DNA from 2 places in the Nocardioides aromaticivorans genome. Region 2 is predicted to be linked to the other one. Evidence: riboswitches for the same ligand, from Rfam matches in the RefSeq annotation. Region 2 holds a riboswitch; the other holds the start of a gene.
The links. Region 2 has a riboswitch for thiamine pyrophosphate ahead of thiE (thiamine phosphate synthase). Riboswitches for the same ligand answer to the same signal wherever they lie in the genome.

Region 1: it holds a riboswitch for thiamine pyrophosphate, as region 2 does, so the genes downstream of both, BJ993_RS12680 (thiamine ABC transporter substrate-binding protein) here and thiE (thiamine phosphate synthase) in region 2, are expected to answer to the same signal.

The regions. Positions count from the first base shown of each region.
Region 1 covers NZ_JACBZM010000001.1:2,681,086-2,691,651, forward strand. The annotation lists gene BJ993_RS12670 (SDR family oxidoreductase) at 1-707, shown strand, start outside; gene BJ993_RS12675 (MBL fold metallo-hydrolase) at 718-1,791, shown strand; TPP riboswitch at 1,793-1,899, shown strand; gene BJ993_RS12680 (thiamine ABC transporter substrate-binding protein) at 1,891-2,952, shown strand; gene BJ993_RS12685 (ABC transporter permease) at 2,960-4,624, shown strand; gene BJ993_RS12690 (ABC transporter ATP-binding protein) at 4,624-5,454, shown strand; gene BJ993_RS12695 (phosphatase PAP2 family protein) at 5,465-6,550, shown strand; gene BJ993_RS12700 (C40 family peptidase) at 6,801-8,066, shown strand; gene BJ993_RS12705 (acyl-CoA dehydrogenase family protein) at 8,096-10,081, shown strand; gene BJ993_RS12710 (class I SAM-dependent methyltransferase) at 10,083-10,566, shown strand, end outside.
Region 2 covers NZ_JACBZM010000001.1:1,083,679-1,094,244, forward strand. The annotation lists gene BJ993_RS05020 (asparaginase) at 58-1,065, opposite strand; gene BJ993_RS05025 (YdeI/OmpD-associated family protein) at 1,108-1,773, shown strand; gene thiC (phosphomethylpyrimidine synthase ThiC) at 1,850-3,544, opposite strand; gene BJ993_RS26495 (bifunctional hydroxymethylpyrimidine kinase/phosphomethylpyrimidine kinase) at 3,541-4,236, opposite strand; gene BJ993_RS05040 (thiamine phosphate synthase) at 4,236-4,787, opposite strand; gene BJ993_RS05045 (thiazole synthase) at 4,787-5,563, opposite strand; gene thiS (sulfur carrier protein ThiS) at 5,560-5,772, opposite strand; gene BJ993_RS05055 (FAD-dependent oxidoreductase) at 5,769-6,782, opposite strand; gene thiE (thiamine phosphate synthase) at 6,944-7,561, opposite strand; TPP riboswitch at 7,552-7,662, opposite strand; gene BJ993_RS05065 (NAD(P)-binding domain-containing protein) at 7,666-8,751, opposite strand; gene BJ993_RS05070 (choice-of-anchor P family protein) at 8,985-10,265, shown strand; gene BJ993_RS05075 (fumarate hydratase) at 10,359-10,566, shown strand, end outside.

The sequences.
Region 1 (10,566 bases), 1.6 Mb from region 2:
TCTCCTCGCGCACCGAGGCCCAGCTGCTGGAGGTCAAGGAGCGGGTCGAGGCGACCGGCAGGCGAGCGGTCGTCGTACCGGCGAACCTCGCGCACACCGACGAGGTCGCCGCGCTGGCGCAGGCGGCGTACGACGCCTTCGGCCGCCTCGACGTCGTCGTCAACAACGTCGGCGGCACCATCCCGAACGCCTTCCTCGACACCGACGTGGCCTATCTCGAGGAGTCCTTCCACTTCAACGTCGCGACCGCGCACGCGCTGAGCCGCGCGGCCGTCCCGCTGATGCTCGCGTCGGCGGGCGAGGGCCGGCAGAAGTCGATCACCTCCATCAGCTCGATGATGGGTCGGACCGCTGCCCGCGGCTACCTCGCGTACGGCGTCGCCAAGGCCGCCCTCGCCCACTGGACGCGGCTCGCGGCGACCGACCTGGCCCCGTCCGTCCGCGTCAACGGCGTGTACGTCGGATCGGTGATGACCAGCGCGCTGGAGTTCGTCGCCGGCGTACCCGCCATGAAGCAGCAGATGGAGGAGGCGACACCCCTCGGCCGGATCGGCGAGGCGGAGGACATCGCCGCCGCGGTGGTCTACCTGTCCTCGCGCGCGGGCCAGTTCGTGACGGGCAAGCTGCTCGAGGTCGACGGCGGGATCCAGCAGCCCAACCTCGACCTCGGCCTCCCCGACCTCCAACCCGAGACGGCCCCTCTCTAAGGTCGGGGTCATGAGCACCAAGGGCGTCGCGACCGGTCATGCCATCTCGCCGGACTCCGGCGAGCACTGGGCCAACGAGGGCGCCTGGAAGGTCGCGGACGGCATCCACCGCATCCCGCTGCCGCTGCCGATGGACGCCCTCAAGGCGATCAACGTGTACGTCGTCGAGGGGGACGACGGGCTCACCCTCATCGACGGCGGCTGGTCCATCCCGGTCGCCCGCGAGCTGCTCGACAAGAGCCTGCGCTCGATCGACTCCGGCTTCGGCGACATCAAGCGCTTCCTCGTGACCCACGTCCACCGCGACCACTTCACGATGGCCACCGTCCTCGGCCACGAGTACGGCGCCGAGGTGGCCCTCGGCGTCGACGAGAAGCCCGCGCTCGAGCTGCTCCACCGGGCCTCCCTCGGCGAGATCAAGGGCAGCCCGTTCCTCGAGGTGCTGCGCACCGCCGGCGCCGCGGACATCGCGGACCTGTGGGAGGCCGGCCACGACGGCGAGCTGCCCGACGCGGCGGACTGGGCCTTCCCCGACCTCTGGCTGGAGGGCGACCGCAGCTTCGAGGTCGGCCACCGCGTCATCGACGCGGTGCACACCCCCGGTCACACGCCGGGCCACTACGTCTACGCCGACCGGGCCGAGGGCGTGCTCTTCGCCGGCGACCACGTGCTCCCGACGATCACCCCGTCGATCGGCTTCACCGTGCCGGCCGTCGAGCAGCCGCTGGGGCAGTTCATGGCCTCGCTGGCGCGGGTGCGCCAGCTGCCCGACCTGCGGATCCTCCCGGCCCACGGGCCGGTCGCCCCGTCGTCGTACGAGCGTGTCGACGAGCTGCTCGCCCACCACGAGGAGCGTCTCGAGCTGTGCCTCGCCTCGCTGCGGGCGCGCGGCACGGTCACCTCGCTCGTGGTCGCGAAAGACCTCGGCTGGACCCGCCACGAGCGGGCCTACGACGAGCTCGACGTCTTCAGCCAGGGAATGGCTGCGATGGAGACGAAGGCCCACCTCGACCTGCTCGTCGCGCGCGGCCAGGCGACGTCGGCGGACCGGGCCGACGGGGTGGAGTACACCGCCGTAAACTAGGGCGGTCAGACAGGGGAGCCCGCGCCACGGGCTGAGAGTGCGGTACGCCGCAGACCCTCCGAACCTGATCCGGTTAGCACCGGCGAAGGGAGTCCACCCATGCGTGCGCGCGCACTCACCACGATCACCGGTCTCACGGCGGCGACCCTCCTGGCGGGCGGCTGCTCGCTCGTCGGGCAGGAGGACGACGACAAGGCGGGGGTGCGGAACACCGAGGTCACCCTGGTGACCCACGAGTCCTTCGCGATCCCCGAGGAGCTGGTCGAGCAGTTCGAGAAGGACACCGGCTACCAGCTGACGATCAGCAAGCTCGCCGACGCGGGCGCGCTGACCAACCAGCTGGTGCTCACGAAGGACGACCCGATCGGCGACGTCGTCTTCGGCGTCGACAACACCTTCGCGACCCGGGCCGTGGACGAGGGCGTCTTCGACGCCTACGCCCCCGAGCTCCCGGACGGTGCCGAGGCCTACGAGCTGCCGGGCGACGACGACGACGCGCTCACGCCCGTCGACACCGGCGCGGTCTGCGTCAACGTCGACTCGGCGTGGTTCCGCAGCAAGGGGATCGCCGAGCCGCAGACCCTCGCTGACCTGACCGAGCCCGCCTACAAGGACCTGCTCGTCGTCCCGGCCGCGAGCACCAGCTCGCCGGGCCTGGCCTTCCTTCTGGCCACGATCGGCCGCTACGGCGACGGGTGGCAGGGCTACTGGAAGGACCTCGCCGCCAACGGCGCCAAGGTCGTCAAGGGCTGGACCGAGGCCTACTTCGAGGACTTCACCTTCTCCGGCGGTGACCGCCCGATCGTCGTCTCCTACGACTCGTCGCCGGCCTTCACGCTCAACAAGGCCAAGACCCGGACGACGACGAAGGCGCTGCTCGACGGCTGCTTCCAGCAGGTCGAGTACACCGGCGTGCTGAAGGGCGAGGACACCAACACCGAGGGCGCGCACGCGGTCATCGACTGGCTGCTGTCGCCGGAGGTGCAGGCCGCGCTGCCGCCGTCGATGTACGTCTTCCCGGTCGCCGACGGCGTCGAGCTGCCCGCCGACTGGGCGAAGTTCGCGAAGCGCCCCGAGGAGACCGAGACCGTCGACCCGGCCGAGATCGCCGAGCAGCGGCAGTCGTGGCTGGAGGAGTGGACGGACATCGTCTCGAAGTGAGCTGGAGATGAGCACGGCCGTCGGCGGGGCGAGGGGGCGGACGACGGGACGCATCGCGTACGTCGTCCTGGCCCTGGTCCCCGTCGCGGTGGTGACCGTCTTCTTCGTGCTGCCCGTCGGCGCCATGCTGCACCGCGGGCTGTGGCCCGAGGGCCGCTTCGATCCGGGCGCCGTCCTCGACGTGCTGCGGCGACCACGGACCGGCCGGGTGGTGTGGTTCACCGTCTGGACCAGCACCGTGGCCACCACGGTCGCGGTCGCCCTCGGCCTGCCGGCGGCGTACGTCCTGCACCGGCTGCGCTTCCCGGGCCGCTCGGTGGTCCGTGCCGCGCTGCTGGTGCCCTTCGTGCTGCCGACCGTCGTCGTCGGGCTCGCGGTGCGCGAGCTGATCGCCCCGGCGGGCGTGCTCGGCTTCCTCGGACTCGACGGCACAGCGGTCGCGATCATCATCGGGCTGGTCTTCTTCAACGTCGCCGTCGTGATCCGCACCGTCGGCGTCGCCTGGGAGTCGCTCGACCGTCGACCCGCCGAGGCGGCCGCGGCGCTCGGAGCGACGCCGTGGCAGGTCTTCCGGACCGTCACCTTCCCGGCGCTGCGGCCGGCCGTCGTGTCCGCCGCGAGCGTGGTGTTCCTCTTCTGCGCGACCGCGTTCGGCGTGGTACTGATCCTCGGCGGGGTGCGCTACTCCTCGGTGGAGACCGAGATCTACCTGCTGACCGCCGACCTGCTCGACCTGCCGGCGGCTGCCGCGCTGTCGCTGGTGCAGATGCTCGCGGTGGTCCTCCTGCTCGTCGTGGTCGGCCGGCTGCGGGCCGTCCCGGACCCGACCGTACGACGGTCGGTCGCCCCCGCCGCGCGCCCGCAGTGGCGCGACGCCCCCGCGATCGTGGTGACCGTCGCGACGCTCGCGGCCGTCGCCCTGCCGGTCCTCGCCCTCGTCGCCGGGTCGTTCCGTCGCGACGGCGGCTGGTCCCTCGACCACTACCGCGCCCTCGGCGGGTCGGCCGACGGACTGTTCCCGGTCTCGGTCGCGGAGGCGCTCGGTGCCTCGCTGCGGATCGCCGTCGACGCCACGTGGATGTCGCTGCTGCTCGGCCTGGTGGTCGCCTTCGTGGTGACCCGGCGGGTGCGCTCGCGTGCCGGCCGCCGGGCCCGGGCCGCCCTCGACGGCTTCTTCATGCTGCCCCTGGGCGTCTCCGCGGTGACCCTCGGCTTCGGCTTCCTCATCGCGCTCGACGAGCCTCCGCTCGACCTGCGCTCGAGCCCGCTCCTCGTCCCGATCGCGCAGGCGCTGGTGGCCCTGCCGATCGTCGTACGGACCCTCGTGCCGGTGCTGGCCGGCATCGACGACCGGCAGCGGCAGGCCGCCGCGTCGCTGGGCGCCGGTCCGCTGCGCACGCTGCTGACCGTCGACCTCGCGGTGGTGTGGCGCCCGGTCCTCGCCGCTGCGGGCTTCGCGTTCGCCGTGTCGCTGGGGGAGTTCGGCGCCACGTCCTTCATCGTGCGGCCCGCCGAGCCGACCCTGCCGGTCGTGATCTACCGGCTGCTCGGCCACCCCGGGCCGCTCAACCACGGGACCGCACTGGCCGCCTCCGTGGTGCTGGCCGCGGTCACCGCGGCCGTGATCCTCGTCGTCGAGCGCCTGCGGGTGCCCGGAACAGGAGCCTGGTGATGCTCGAGCTCTCCGACCTGACCGTCGCCTTCGACGGCACCGTCGCCGTCGACGGGGTGGACCTCACCGTCGCCGACGGCGACGTGCTGGCCGTCCTGGGCCCCTCCGGGTGCGGCAAGTCCACGCTGCTGCGTGCGATCGCCGGCCTCGAGCCCGCCGTCGGTCGGGTCGCCTGGGACGGCGCCGACCTCGCCGGCACACCGACCCACCGGCGCGGCTTCGCGCTGATGTTCCAGGACGGCCAGCTCTTCGACCACCTCACCGTCGCCCGCAACGTCGGCTACGCGCAGCGGCTGCGCGGCGCCGACCGCCGCGCCGTCCGCGCCGAGGTCGACGACCTGCTCGCGCTCGTCGGCCTGGCGGGCTACGGCGAGCGCCTGCCCCGCACGCTGTCCGGCGGGGAGCGCCAGCGCGTCGCCCTCGCCCGCTCGCTCGCCGCCCGCCCCCGGCTGATCCTGCTCGACGAGCCGCTCAGCGCGCTCGACGCGGGCCTGCGGGTCCGCCTCGGCGCCGACCTGCGCCGGATCCTCGTCGAAGCCGGTACGACGGCCCTGCTGGTCACCCACGACCAGGACGAGGCCTTCGCCGTGGCCGACCGGGTGGCCCTCATGCGCGCCGGCCGGATCGTGCAGGAGGGGCCCGTCGCCGAGGTGTGGGCGCAGCCGGTGGACGACGAGGCGCGGGACTTCCTGGGCGCCCGGCGCAGCTTCGGCGGGCCCGACGCCGCGCGGATCCTGGCGGCCGCCGGGCTGCCCGACGAGGACGGTGTGACGATCGTCGTACGGCCTTCGGGCAGCGGAAGTGACAGTGGAACTGGCACCGTCTCCTAGACTCCGTCGGGTGTACCGCCGCGCCTATACCCTCCTCATCGGCACGGCCGCGCTCATGCTGGGCCTCGCAGTGTTCGCCGCCGTCAAGCTCGACCGGCGGCTGCTCGACCCGGAGGGCAGCTTCCTCGGGCCGTCGTACATCCGCCTCCCGCTGCTCCTGGTCGGGGCCCTGCTCCTCGACCTGCTGCCGCTGACGCTGTGGCGCGCGCGGGGGCGTCCGAACCGGGTGCTGCCGATCGCGAAGCACCGGCTGAAGACGCACTGGACCAAGGAACGGGCGACGCTCGTCGGCATCGGCGTCATCAGCTTCTACCTGACCTACGTCAGCTACCGGAACCTCAAGTCGTTCCTGCCCTTCGTGCGCTCCGCGCCGGACGCGACGGCGGACAAGCCGAGGGCGCTGTCGTACGACCGCGAGCTGCACCTGCTCGACAAGGTCATCTTCTTCGGCCACGACCCGAGCGAGGTCCTCCACGGGATCTTCGGCACGACGTTCACCGCCGAGATCCTGTCGCCGATCTACCTCATGTTCCTGCCGCTCGTGCCGCTCGGCGTCACGGCGTGGCTGGTCTGGTCGCGCAACATGTCCTTCGGCTACTGGTTCGTCACGGCGCAGTGCCTCGCCTGGTCGCTGGGCACCCTGTCGTACTACCTGCTGCCGACCCTGGGACCCGGCATCGCCTACGCCTCGCTGTACTACGGCGTCGACGGCCTCACCCACACCGGCACGACCGACCTGATGAACTCGATCGTCCGGGCCCGCGGCAACGTGCTGTACGGCGGCGCGACCGGGTCCGTGAACTCGATCGCCGGCTTCGCCAGCCTGCACTGCGCGATCACCCTGCTGTTCGCGCTGATGGTGCAGTACACGCTGCGCTCGAAGATCCTGAAGTGGATCTTCTGGGTCAACTTCGGCCTCACCGTCATCGCGACCCTCTACTTCGGCTGGCACTATGTCGCCGACGACCTCGCCGGCATCGCGATCGCCATCGTGTCCTTCTACGTGGGCGGCGTGGCGAGCGGGCAGAAGTTCGACAGGCACGGGCACTCGCACCCGACGACGACCACGTCGAAGGTGCCGGTCGACGTCGACTGACGTCGCTGACTGCTGCCGTCTGGGAGTTTCACCGGCCGGCCGGTGAAACTCACGCTTGGACGACGAAACTTCATCGTCCAAGCGTGAGTTTCGTCGTTCAAGCGCGCCAGTTTCACCGGCCGGCCGGTGAAACTGGCGGCGACTTCTAGGAATTACAACGATGTAGTTCGTCAAGCCGACACGCCGACAACTCCTGAGAATCTTGGGATTTTTGTTTCCAATGTGACGAAATCGCACTACGGTGACGCGAGTGCGTACGCCAACTCTCGGGACCGGACTGCTCGCGCTCGTGCTGACCGCGGGGGTGGTCGCGCCGGCGATCGCCGACCCGGACGGGGCCGGCGGCGGCTCGGGGAGCAGCACCCCCAGCGCCGCCGACGTCCGCGCGGCCAAGGAGCGTGCGGCCGACGCGCGGACCGACGTCGACGGGATCCAGGAGCGCCTCGCGGCCGCCGACGACGCCCTCGACGCCGCGTCCGTCCGGGCCGCGAAGGCGGCCGAGGCGTGGAACGGCGCCCGCTGGGAGGCGCAGCAGGCGCGGGTCCGGGAGCGGACGGCGACGGCCGCGTCGGCCCGCGCCGACAAGGCTCTGCGGGCGCAGAAGGCGGCGTACCGCGACGTCCTGATCACGACCAGCGGCGCGGGCACCGACCTCGCCGCCGCCAACGCGATCCTCGCCGCGGACGACATGCAGGCGCTGCTGGAGGAGACCGCGAGCAAGGACCGGGTCGACGACCTGCTCGATCAGCAGCGCGCCGAGTACGACGCCGCGGCCGGCGCCGCCGCGAAGGCGGAGGAGTCGGCCACGGCCGCGGCCGACGAGGCCGAGCAGGCCCTGGCGAAGGCCCGGACGGCACGCGACGCGGCGCAGGCGGAGGCCGACGCCGCGGCGGCGACGGCCCGCCGGGTCGGTCGCCAGAGGGTGCGCCTGGTCGCGACCCTGGCCCGGCTGCAGGGCGTCAGCGTCGCGGTTGCCCAGCGACGCCAGGACGCGCTCGAGTCGGAGACCCGCCGGGCACGGGCGGCCGCGACCCCCGACCCGGAGCCCCGGCCGGATTCGCAGCCCCAGCCCGCCGACGGCGGCCCCGCTCCCGCGCCCGCTCCCGACCCCGCGCCCGCGGACCCCGCGCCCGCGGACCCGCCGGCTCCCTCCGGGGGCGCCCAGGCCGCGATCGCCTTCGCCCGCGCGCAGCTCGGCGAGCCCTACCAGTGGGGCGCGGCCGGACCCGGCTCGTGGGACTGCTCGGGCCTGACCTCGAAGGCGTGGGCCGCCGGCGGCAAGAGCCTGCCGCACTACTCCGTCGCCCAGTACGACGTCTCGACGCCGATCTCCGCCGGCCAGCTCCGCCCGGGCGACCTCGTCTTCTGGGGCGACAACGGCAGCCCGTCGTCGATCTACCACGTCGCGCTCTACGTCGGCGGCGGCCGGATCATCCACGCCCCGCGCACCGGTCGCCCGGTGACCGAGGAGTCGATGTACTACTGGCGGACGCCCGACTTCTACGCGCGGCCCTGATCCGCCCGCCGATCCACTAGGTTCGGCCCATGGCCGAGGAGTCCACCACCAGCGCGCCGCCGGTCCTCACCGTCGACGTCCCCGCGCTCACCGAACTGCTGGACGGCCGGTACGCCGACGTCCGCCGCACCGTGCGGGCGCTGCTCCCGACGTACGCCTCCGTGCTCGAGGATGCCGAGACGATGCCGCGCGAGGAGTTCCGCGAGCGGGTCAAGGAGGTCGTCCTCGAGATCGCGAGCACCGGCGCGGTCGGCATGGGCTTCCCCGAGGAGTACGGCGGAGGTGGCGACATCGGCGCCTCGATCGCGGCCTTCGGCACCCTCGCCTACGGCGACCTCTCGGTGCTGGTGAAGGTCGGCGTGCAGTTCGGCCTGTTCGGTGGCGCGATCCTGCAGCTCGGCACGAAGCGGCACCACGACGCGTACCTGGCCGACCTGATCGCGGGGCGCCTGCTCGGCTGCTTCGCGATGACCGAGACCGGCCACGGCAGCAACGTGCAGGCCCTCGGCACGGTCGCCTCCTACGACCCGGAGGCGGGGGAGTTCGTCATCACGACGACGACGCCCGAGGCCGGCAAGGACTACATCGGCAACGCCGCGAAGCACGCCCGAGTCGCGGTGGTGTTCGCCCAGCTCGAGGTGGCGGGGGAGGAGCACGGCGTGCACGCGCTCGTCGTACCCCTGCGCGACGAGGCGGGCGCCACGCTGCCGGGCATCCGGATCGAGGACGACGGCCACAAGATGGGCCTCAACGGCGTCGACAACGGCCGGATCTGGTTCGACGGGGTGCGGGTGCCGCGGGAGGCGCTGCTCAACCGGTTCGCCGACGTCACCGAGGACGGCACGTACGTCAGCGAGATCGAGAGCGCGGGCCGTCGCTTCTTCACGATGCTCGGGACGCTCGTCCAGGGCCGGGTCTCGGTCGGCGCGGCCGGGGTCAGCGCCGCGAAGGTCGCCCTGACGATCGCGGTCCGCTACGCCCTGCAGCGACGCCAGTTCGAGACCGGTGCCGGCGAGGGCGCGGACGGCGAGAAGGAGCAGCTGCTGCTCGACTACGGCCTGCACCAGCGTCGCCTGCTCCCGCGGCTGGCGCGCACCTACGCACTGCACTTCGCGCAGGAGGTGCTCGCCGCGCGCCTCCACGACGTGTTCTCGGGCATCACGACCGACGAGGAGTCGCGGCGGCTGCTGGAGTCGCGGGCCGCCGGGACGAAGGCGCTGTCGACCTGGCTGGCCACCGACGTGATCCAGGAGTGTCGCGAGGCGTGCGGCGGGGCCGGCTACCTGTCGGTCAACCGGTTCGCCGCGCTCAAGGCCGACACCGATGTCTTCACGACCTTCGAGGGCGACAACCACGTCCTGCTGCAGCTGGTCGGCAAGGGCCTGCTCACGGACTTCGCGAGCGACTTCTCCGACCTCGACCAGCTCGGCATGGTGCGTTTCGTCGCCGGCCTCGCGGTCGACACGGTCCTCGAGAAGACCCGCGCCCACCGCCTGCTGCAGAGCATCCGCGACGCGCTGCCGTCGGGCGGCAACGACAGCTGGTCGACCGACGCGGGACTGCGCGACCCGGAGTACCACCTCGCGATGTACCGCTTCCGCGAGGAGCACCGGATCGGCGGTGTCGCCCGGCGCCTCAAGCGCGGTGTCGACTCCGGCATGAACCCCGGCGAGGTCTTCTCCCGCGTCCAGGACCACGTGATCGCCGCGGCCCGAGCCCACGTCGAGCGCATCGTGCTGGAGGCCTTCGTCGAGCAGGTCGCCGCGATGGAGGACGGCGACCTCAAGCTCGCCCTCAACGCGCTGTGCGACCTGCACGCGCTCTCCGGCATCGAGGCCGACGCCGCGTGGTTCATCGAGCACGACCGCCTGTCCACCCAACGGTCGAAGGCGATCACCCGTGACATCGGCGACCTGTGCCGCCGGCTCCGCCCGGTCGCGCGGGAGCTGGTCGACGCGTTCGCCGTCCCCGAGCCGCTGCTCCGAGCCCCGGCCCTGGTCGAGGGAGGTGCCTGAGATGCCCACCCACCTCGTGCGCGCTGCCGTGTCGAAGGTCCCCGGCCTCGGCGGCTGGTCCGACGACCCGCTGTGGGCGTCCTTCTACGACTGGACGGTCGAGCACCCGCGTGCGGGCGGCGCGATCTGGCGCGTCGGCATCCAGAGCGACCTGCGCCTCCTCTACCGCGCGGCGGCCGAGATCGGTCGGCAGCCCGCCGGCGCGCGCATCCTCGACATCCCGTGCGGTGGTGGTGTCGCCCTGCGCGGGCTGAAGCCCGGCCAGGGCGTCGAGTACGTCGCCGCCGACATCGCGCAGGCCATGCTGGACCGCACGATGGAGGCTGCGCAGGAGCGCGGCGTCGCCGACCAGGTCGAGCCCCGCATCGCCGACGTCGGCGACCTGCCCTTCGCGGACGCGTCCTTCGACCTCGTGGTCACCTTCACCGGCCTGCACTGCTTCCCCGACCCGGCCCGGGCGGTCATCGAGATGGCGCGCGTGCTCC
Region 2 (10,566 bases):
GCAGTTGCAGCCCGGAAACCGTCCGAACGGACGGGGTCGTCACACCTCGGGAGTCCGCTAGGGGCGACCGCGCAGCTCGAAGGCAGCAGCGACGTCGGCGCGCGGGACCGGCCCGCCGAGCGACAGCGCCCACAGCAGCAGGCGCGCCTTCACCGGTGACAGCCAGCCCGCGCCCACGGCGCCCCGCGCGACCAGGTCGATCTCCGAGCCCGGGTAGCCGTACATCGCGCGGCCGGTCGGGCCGGAGCCGGTCCGGGAGGCGAAGACCACGGGCACCTGGCGGGCCAGGCGGCCGATCGCCTCGGCCATCGACGCCGACACGTGGCCCGCGCCGAAGCCCGCCACCACGAGGCCGTCGACGTCGTCGGCCCGGATCGAGTCGACGATGAAGCCGTCGTCGCCGAGGTAGGTGGCCAGCAGCGGCACCCGGGGGTCGCCGCCGGCGTGGCCGGGCAGGAGCTTGAGCGGCGGGATCCGGTCCGCGGGGACGCCGTACACGACCTCGGCCTCGACGCAGCGGCCGATCGGCCCGAAGACCGGCGAGCGGAAGGCGCTGGTGGACATCGAGTCGGTCTTGGCGACCCACCGCGCCTGGTGCACCTCGTCGTCGAAGGCCACCAGCACGCCACGCTCGCGCGAGCCCTCCGCCGCCGCGCACCGGACCGCGGTCAGCAGGTTGGCCGGCCCGTCGGCGCCCGCCGCCTCCGGCGAGCGCATCGCGCCGGTGACCACGAGCGGCTCGGGGCGGTCCCAGAACAGGTCGAGGAGGTACGCCGCCTCCTCGAGCGTGTCGGTCCCCTGGGTGACCACGACCCCGGTGGCCCCCTCGTCGACCGCCGCCTGCGCCCACTGCAGGGTGCGCAGGATGGTCGGCTCGTCCAGCGACGGGCTGGGCAGCCGGGCCAGCGTCTCGGCCCGGACGGTCGCGACCTCGTCGAGGCCGGGCACGGCGGCGACCAGCAGCTCGGCGGTCAGGGTCGGCACGACCTCGCTGCCGTCGGCGCTGCTGGAGGTCGAGGCGATGGTGCCGCCGAGGGCGCCGACGGCGACCGTGGGGGTGGTCATGGGTCCATCATCCCTGTCGGTGACGTCTGCCAAGGTGAAGGCATGGTGAAGGACGAGGAGCCCGGCCGGATGGGTGGCAGCGCGGAGCGGCCCGCCCGCTTCTTCGCCGACGAGGCCGAGTTCGAGGCCTGGCTGGCCCGCCACCACGACACCGAGACCGAACTGTGGATGGGGATCTACAAGAAGCACGTCCCCGAGCAGGGGCTCACCTGGGCGCGCGCGGTCCCCGTCGCGTTGTGCTGGGGCTGGATCGACTCGGTCGCCCAGCGGATCGACGACGACGCCGTCCGCCAGCGCTGGAGTCCCCGCAAGAGGACCAGCAACTGGAGCAAGGTCAACCTCGAGCTCGTCGAGCAGCTCCGAGCCGAGGGCCGCATGCAGCCCAGCGGGCTGGCGATCTGGGAGCAGCGCAAGCCCGACCCGGCGCCGTACACGCACGAGGTCGACGGCGAGCTCGTGCTCCCCGAGCCCTACGCCGCCCAGCTCGCCGCGAGCCCTGCCGCCACGGCGTTCTGGGAGGCCGCGACCCGCACCTACCGCCGGATCTGCGTCAACTGGGTGCTCAGCGCCAAGCAGGAGGCCACCCGCGACCGGCGGATGGCCCAGCTGGTCGTCTGCTCGGCAGCCGGCGAGATGATCCCGAGCCAGCGCTACGGGGAGATCCCGAAGTGGGTCGACCGGGCGGCAGCGGCGGCTCGCGACGCCTGACCGGTCGTACCGGACTGAATGGTCGTGAATTCGCCGCAACCACCGCCACTCAGTCCGGTACGACGCCGCGCCCGGTTCAGGAGGCGTCGGGCTCCACGTAGACCGTCCCGCCGAGCTCGACGAACTCGGCCGACTTCTCCTTCATCCCGAGCGCCGCGTCCTCGGGCGTGAGGTCGGAGCCGAAGCGGTCACGCACGTCCTGACTGATCCGCATCGAGCAGAACTTCGGGCCGCACATCGAGCAGAAGTGCGCGGTCTTGGCGTTCTCCGCAGGCAGCGTCTCGTCGTGGAACTCCTCGGCCGTCACCGGGTCCAGCGACAGGGCGAACTGGTCGCGCCAGCGGAACTCGAAGCGGGCCTTCGACAGGGCGTCGTCCCAGTCGCGGGCGCCGGGGTGCCCCTTGGCGACGTCGGCTGCATGGGCGGCGAGCTTGTAGGTGATGACCCCGGTCTTCACGTCGTCGCGGTTCGGGAGGCCGAGGTGCTCCTTCGGGGTGACGTAGCAGAGCATCGCGGTGCCGTGCATGGCGATCGTGGCCGCGCCGATCGCGGAGGTGATGTGGTCGTAGCCGGGCGCGATGTCGGTGGCCAGCGGGCCGAGCGTGTAGAAGGGCGCGCCGTGGCACCACTCCTGCTGGAGGCGGACGTTCTCCTCGACGAGGTCGAGCGGCACGTGTCCGGGGCCCTCGACCATCACCTGCACGTCGTGCTCCCAGGCCCGCGTGGTCAGCTCGGCGAGGGTGCGCAGCTCGGAGAGCTGGGCCTCGTCGTTGGCGTCGGCGGTGGAGCCCGGGCGGAGGCCGTCGCCGAGGGAGAACGAGACGTCGTACCGGCGGAAGATCGCGCAGAGCTCGTCGAAGTGCGTGTAGAGGAAGTTCTCCTCGTGGTGGGCCAGGCACCAGCCGGCCATGATCGACCCGCCGCGGCTGACGATGCCGGTGACCCGGTTGGCGGTGAGGGGAACGTAGCGCAGCAGCACGCCGGCGTGGATGGTCATGTAGTCCACGCCCTGCTCGCACTGCTCGATGACGGTGTCGCGGAAGACCTCCCAGGTCAGCTTGTCCGCCTCGCCGTTGACCTTCTCCAGCGCCTGGTAGATCGGCACCGTGCCGATCGGGACGGGCGAGTTGCGGATGATCCACTCGCGGGTGGTGTGGATGTCCTCGCCGGTGCTGAGGTCCATCACCGTGTCGGCGCCCCAGGTGATGGCGTGGGTGAGCTTGTCGACCTCCTCGGCGATGCTGGAGGTGACGGCGGAGTTGCCGATGTTGGCGTTGATCTTCACCAGGAAGCGGCGGCCGATGATCATCGGCTCGGACTCGGGGTGGTTGACATTGGCCGGGATGATCGCGCGGCCGGCCGCGACCTCGCTGCGGACCAGCTCGACGTCACACTGCTCGCGGGCGGCGACGTAGCGCATCTCCTCGGTCACGATCCCCGCGCGGGCGTAGGCCATCTGGGTGACGGGCGCGTCACCGGCCGCCCGGCGGGGAGCCCGCCGCTCACCGCGCCACTCCCCCTGCGCGGCACCCCGCCGGAGTGCCGAACGGCCGTTGTCGAGGAGCTGGACCTGGCGGCCGTCGTACACGGCGGTGTCGGCGCGGCCGTCGATCCAGGCGGCGCGCAGTGGCGGCAGGCCGACCTCGGGGTCGGAGCCGGGGCCCTCGGTGCAGTAGCGGTCGAAGGTCTCGCCGTTGGTCAGTGCGACGCGCGTGAAGGGGACCTTCAGGTCACCGGTCTCGATGCGGGTGTGGGCGGGGTGGACGGTCATGCGGGGACTCCTTGGGTGGGTGGGACGGGGGTGTGGACGTGGGCGACCGGGCCCCGGCCGCGGCCGAGGGTCCAGTTCCTGCTCACGTGCAGCTGTCGGGCGACGAAGGCGTCGGCGCGGGCCGCGGCGGTCGCGAGGTCGTCACCGAGGGCGAGGTACGACGCCAGGGCGCTGCTGTGCGTGCAGCCGGTGCCGTGGTCGTTGTCGGTCTCGATGTCACCGCCGCGGGTGACCAGCACGTTCGCCCCGGACGGCCGGCCGAGCGCCTCGAACTCGTCCTCGTTGGGCGTCGCCACGGTGGCCACCGGCAGCAGGTGCTCGCGGTAGGCGGCCGCGACCGCCGCCGAGCCGAGGACGGCGCCGGAGGTCGCGACGAGCACCGGGTCGACGACGAGGATCCGCCCGGCGCACCGGCGCGCGACGAGGCGCACCACGTCCGGGCCGGCGAGCATGCCGGTCTTGACCGCGATCGGGTCCAGGTCCTCGAGGACGGCGTCGAGCTGGGCCGCGACCACGTCGAGTGGCACCGGGTGGACGGCGCGGACGCCCGTCGTGTCCTGCGCGGTCACGGCGGTGACCACGCAGGCGCCGTGCACCCCCAGGGCGGCGAAGGTGGTCAGGTCGGCGGCGATGCCGGCCGCTCCGCCGGAGTCGCTGCCGGCGATCGTGACGACGACGGGAGGGTTGACCACTAGGCCACCGCCTCGAGCAGCGCGGCCACCACGGCGCCGGGGTCGGCGGCCCGCATCACGGCACCCATCACGGCGACACCGTGCGCGCCGGAATCCCTCGCCGCACGGGCGTTCCCGGGCGTGATGCCCCCGAGCGCGAAGGTCGGCAACGGCAGCCCGGCGAAGGCATCGGGCGGCAACGGCGGGCCGTAGCCGGGCTTGCTCCCGCTCGCCGTGTACGGCGACAGGGTGGCCCAGCTCGCGCCCTCGTCGGCCGCCCGGGCGACCTCGTCGCGTGAGTGGCAGGAGCGACCGAAGGTCCCGGCGGGCGCGGGCTGGTCGGCCGCGAGGTGCAGCCCGACCGCCGCGGCGAGGTCGCGGCGCGCCGCGACCACCGTCAGCCCCAGGTCGGCCAGGTCGGCGGCCAGCTGCTCTCGCTGCGGGTCCTCGAGGTCGAGCTCGCGCAGCACGACGTGGCTCAGCCCGGCCTCCCGGCAGGCCGCCATCTGGGCGCGCAGGCACCGGCCCAGCGACAGCTGGGACCGGTCGGTCAGCACCACCAGCCGCGGCATCACGAGACCCTCCCGACCATCGGGCTGGACGCCCGCGCGACGGCACGCCGCGGGATCCGGCCGGCGCGGTGGGCGAGCCGGCCCGCCTCGACGCCGAGCCGCAGGGCGTGGGCCATCGCGACCGGGTCGTCTGCGCGGGTGACCGCTGTGGCCGCGAGGACGGCGTCGCAGCCGAGCTCCATCGCGAGCGCGGCGTCGCTCGCCGTACCGACGCCGGCGTCGAGGACCACCGGCACGTCGACCGCGGCACGGACCGCCTCGATCGCGTGCGGGTTGAGGACGCCGAGCCCGGAGCCGATCGGTGAGCCGAGGGGCATGACCGCGGCACAGCCGGCGTCGACGAGGCGCCGGGCCACGACCGGGTCGTCGGTCGAGTAGGGCAGCACCGTGAACCCGCGCCGCACCAGCTGCTCGGCGGCGTCGAGCAGCTCGACGACGTCGGGCAGCAGCGAGCGCTCGTCGCCGATCACCTCGAGCTTGACCCAGTCGGTGCCGAGCGCCTCACGGGCGAGCTCGGCGGTGAGCACCGCCTCCCGCGCGGACAGGCAGCCGGCCGTGTTGGGGAGCAGCCGCACGCCCGCGGTCCGCAGCGCGGCGAGCAGGCTGCCGTCGCCGACCGACGAGGTGCGCCGCATGGACACCGTGACCAGTCCCGGCCGGGCCGCCTCCAGGACCGGCCCGACCAGCGCCACGCGGGGCAGGCCGCCGGTGCCGAGGAGGAGCCGAGAGCCGAGGGCGACGCCCGCGACGACCAGGCCGTCCGTCGTACCGCTCATCCGCCCTGCACCGCCGTCACGACCTCGACGACGTCGCCGTCGGTGAGTACGACGCCCGGCCAGGTCGCGCGCGGCACGACCTCCCCGTTGACGGCGACCGCGATGCCGGACCTCGGTGGGTCGCCGAGGCGGGCCCGGAGCAGGTCGGCGACGGTCCCCTCGGCCGTCAGCGCCTCGCCGTTGCAGGTGATCGTGCAGGTGGGGTTCATCGGTCTCCTCCGTTCACGGGGATGGGCGCCTCGAGACGGCGCGGGTCGAGGGCGGCATCGACCGCCCCGGTCTCGAGGTGGTCGGCGACGAGCTGCGCCGTGAGCGGCGCCAGCAGCACGCCGTGGCGGTGGTGGCCGGCGGCGAGGACGACCCCGTCGACGCCGCTCGGCCCGACGAGCGGCAGCCCGTCGACGGTGGCGGGCCGGTCCCGGGCGGTGGCCTCGACCAGCTCGGCCCGGTCGAGCGCCGGCCAGAGCTCCCGGGCCGCGGCCAGCAGCCGGAGCGCGCCACCGGCGGTCACGACGGGCTCGCCGTCATGCTGCTCGGAGGTCGCCCCGACGACCACCCGGCCGTCGCCGCGCGGCACCAGGTAGACCGGCTCCCCCGCGACCCAGCCGCGCACGGTGCGCTCCGGTGGGTCGTCGGAGCGGAGTCGGAGGATCTCGCCGCGCACGCCGGACACGAGGTGCGTCCACGGCTCCGGGAGCCGGGCCCCGGTCGCGACGACGGTGACGTCGGCGCCCGCCGGCTCGCCCCGCACCGGCACCCGTGCCAGCAGCGCGTCACACGCGGCCCGCGGGTCGACACTCGCCTCGCCGGGCAGCAGCGCACCCCCGGCCACGCGGGCCAGCGCCGGCTCCAGCTCCCGCACGCCGGCGCGGTCGAGCAGCCGAGCGTCGTGGCCGTGCCGGGTCAGCAGCTCGGCCTGCCTGGCGACCTGCTGGAGGTCCGCGGCGTCGTACCCGACCAGCAGGGTGCCGGCGCGACGCAGCTCGAGCCCCAGGCGGTCGGCCAGCGCGGGCCACAGCCGCAGCGACGCGGTGCCGAGCCGCAGCACGTCCTCCTCGCCGTACCAGACCTCGGCAGCCGGGCTCAGCATCCCCGCCGCCGCGTACGACGCCCCGCGGGCGGGCCGCGGGTCGACGACGACCACGTCGTGGCCACGGCGGAGCAGCTCGTCGGCGACGGTGAGCCCGACGATGCCGGCGCCGAGCACCTCGACCCGCATCAGGCCATGCCTCCCACGTCAGCGCCGTCGCGAGCGGCGTTTGCGGCCGATCTGGCAAGGCGGGGACGCGAAGGCATGCTGGATCGCACGTCGAGCGACCCCAACGCAGCCAGATCGAGTCGGAAACGTCGCGCAGCAGGCGGTGGCGTGGGAGACATGGCCTAAGCGACTGCCTGCACGAGCTCCTTCGCTGCTGCCACGGGATCGGGATGTCGCCAGATCGCGCCGATCACGGCCACGCCGTGCGCGCCTGCGGCCCGGGCGCCGGTGGCCGTGGTGGCCGTGAGGCCGCCGATCGCGACGAGCGGGAGGACGCCGGCGGCCTCGCGGACCGCGTCCACGCCCAGTGGGGCGGGCAGCCCCGCCTTGGACGTCGTCGCGAGCAGCGGGCCGAACCCGGCGTAGTCGGCACCGTCCGCGGCGGCCGCCTCCGCACCCGCGCGGGTCCGGCAGGTCGCGCCGACCAGGAGGTGCGGCGCCAGCCGCCGGGCGTCGGCGACCGCGAGGTCCTCGGCGCCGAGGTGGACGCCATCGGCACCAGCGGCGAGGGCGACGTCCAGCCGGTCGTTGACGAGCACCCGGGCGTCGTACGGGCGGACGGCGTCGAGCACCGCACGGCTCAGCGCGACGAGGTCGCGGGTCGTCAGGCCCTTGGCCCGGACCTGGAAGCCGTCCACGCCGGCCCGGGCGAGCGCCGGCAACAGCGACAGGTCGTCGGCATCGGACACGAGGCAGGTCAGCCTCGGCACATCGAGGGGAACAGCACGCAGCACAGTCATCTCATCCGTTCCTTCGCCGGCATGATCCGGATCAGGTGTGACGGTCGGAGCGGCTCCAGCTCCCTCTCAGCCCGCTGCCGCGGACTCCCGTGGGTTGTCGACGATCACGCTAGCGCACGGTCCCCGGCGCGCAACTGCGCGTCCAGGAAGCGGCGGACGGCGAGCGCCGCCGCGCGTCCCGCACGGTTGCCCCCGATCGTGCTCGCGGAGGGCCCGTAGCCGACCAGCTGGACCCGCGGGTCGCGCTCCGCGGTGGTCGCGGTCTGCACGTCGGACCCGCTCTGCAGCAGGGCGATCCCGCCGTGCGGGCTGCGCAGGTGCAGCGGTGCGAGGTGGGCCACCGCGGGCCGGAAGCCGGTGGCCCAGAGGATCACGTCGACCCGCTCGAAGCGGCCGTCGGCCCAGCGGACGCCGTCCGGCTCGATCCGCTCGAACATCGGCAGCCGCCGCTCGTAGGCGCCCAGCCGCGCGGCCTCCTGCTCCTGCGGACGCAGGGCGAGGCCGGTCACGCTGACGACGCTCGCGGGCGGCAGGCCCTGCCGCACCCGCTCCTGCACCATCTCGATCGCATGGCGACCGACGTTCTCGTCGAAGTGCTCGCGCCAGACCGGCGGGCGGCGGGTCGCCCAGAGCACGTCGGTCCGCGGTGCCAGCTCGCCGATGAACTGCACGGCCGAGGCCCCGCCACCGACGACGAGCACCCGCTTGCCGTCGAAGTGCTCCGGCCCCGGGTAGTCGGCGGTGTGCAGCTGCTCGCCGCGGAACTCCCCCGCCCCCGGGTACGACGGCACGAAAGGCTGCGTCCAGGTGCCGGTCGCGTTGACCAGCGTCCGCGTGGTCCACTGCCGCGCGCCGGCGTGCACCACCAGCAGGTCGCCCTCGGAGGTCACCCGGTCCACGCGCACGGGCCGGACGACGGGCAGCCGGTGGTCGGCCTCGTAGCGCGCGAACCAGTCGGCGAGGACCGCGTTCGCCCGGTCGGCCGAGCCGCCGGGGGCGGGCGCGTCGGGCAGGTCGGCGACGCCGTGGACGTCGTTCATCGTGAGCGAGTCCCAGCGGTGCTGCCACGCCCCGCCCGGGCGGGGGTTGGCGTCGAGGACCACGTGGTCGAGGCCGAGCCGGCCGAGGTGGTACGACGCGGACAGGCCGGCCTGGCCTGCCCCGATCACCACGGCGTCGTACACGTGCATGGTGGGAGGAACGCTCGCGAGCGCGAAACACGTCCCGGTACCCACTGCGAGTTTGGTCACCCCTCTCACGCGAGCCGGACGGAGGCGATAGCCTGTCGCCATCTGTGCGTGACCTGCGGGGGGATTGCTCCGTTGATACTGCGGGAACGGCATGGCTTTTACCCCCTCTCGGGGCGGAGCGTGGGTTCTGCCGGGGGACACGACAACGAAAAACACTGTGGGAATGGGGTCCCGTGAACGTCCGTAAGCTCTTGAGCCTGTTCGCCTTCCTGGCGACGGTCTTCGCACTGGTGGCGGTCCCGTCGCCGTCCGCGCAGGCCGCACCGGTCGACGACTGGAATTATTCCGCCAACACCGGCGCCACGTACGTCAAGGCGCTCGGCAGCACCGTCTCGTCCGACCTGACCGCGGCGACCGCGATCAGCGGCGGTCCGGCCCGAACGTCCAGCAACAGCACCGCCGCGGCCAATGTCACCGGCCTGCTGAGCGTCGGCGCCGCCGAGACCAAGACCTGGGCCACCAAGAGCGGTGGCAACATCGAGATCAACTCGTGGGCGCGCGTCGCCGGGGTCAACCTGCTCAACGGCCTGATCAAGATCGACGCCGTCGAGAGCACCGTCACCACGACCGGCAAGCCCGACGGCACCAGCTCCGCAGTGGGCAACCACAAGCTGCTCGGCATCAAGATCCTCGGCGTCAACCTCCCGGTCGACATCCCGAAGAACTACAGCGTCAACATCCCGGGCGTCGCGGCGATCAGCCTCAACGCGACCTTCCACGCCGGCACCTCCGAGCTCGCCGGCACCCGCAGCTGGGCCGTCGCCGTGCAGCTGCTCAAGCCGCGTGACGGCTTCAACGCGGGCACGGTCATCATCGCCAGCCCGGTGAACCACTACCTGCAGGAGGCCGTCCCGGCCGCCAACGCCCCGCGCCTCGGTGGCTTCGCCTACAGCAGCCGCATCCAGGCCAAGGTCGGCACGCAGATCAGCGTCGTCTCCGACCCGACCGCCTACACCGGCACGCCGTTCAACGGCAGCAACGGCACCACGCTGCGCAACTCGACGGCCACGGTGAGCCTCCCGGGCATCGCCACCCTCGGCACGCTGACCTCGACCAGCACGTCGAGCCGTGACTCGACGACCGGCAACGCCGACATCACCAACACCAACAAGACGGTGGGCCTCAACCTCCTCGGCGGCCTGATCAAGGCCGACGCGATCGAGGTCACCGCCAGCGCCAAGCTGGTCGACGGCAAGTGGACGCAGTCCATGAAGATGACGACCGTCAACCTGGTGATCGCCGGCAACGCCATCCCGGTCAACGTCTCGCCCAACACGTCGATCGACGTGGCCGGGCTGGGCAAGGTCGAGCTCAACAAGCAGGGCGTCGACGCCGGCAAGAAGATCAACCGGATCGACGGCCTGCGGATCACGCTCAACACGGCACAGGCGGGTCTCCCCGTGGGCGCCGTGATCGAGTTCGCGATCGCTGCGACGCAGATGACCACCGCCTGACACCGATCAGCAACGACGAGGGCCGGACGCCAGGGGCGCCCGGCCCTCGTCGCATGTCAGGGCAACGCCACGGACGCGATATCCTCGGTGCCCGTGGCTGAAGCAGAGTTCCGGTACTCCGACCTCCTCCCGGCGTCGCACGACGACACCCCCTACCGACTGATCACGACGGAGGGCGTCGAGACCGTCGAGGGCCCGGACGGACAGACCTTCCTCAAGGTCGACCCCGCCGCGATCCAGCGGCTCACCGCAGAGGCGATGCACGACATCAGCCACTACCTGCGCCCCGCGCACCTGAAGC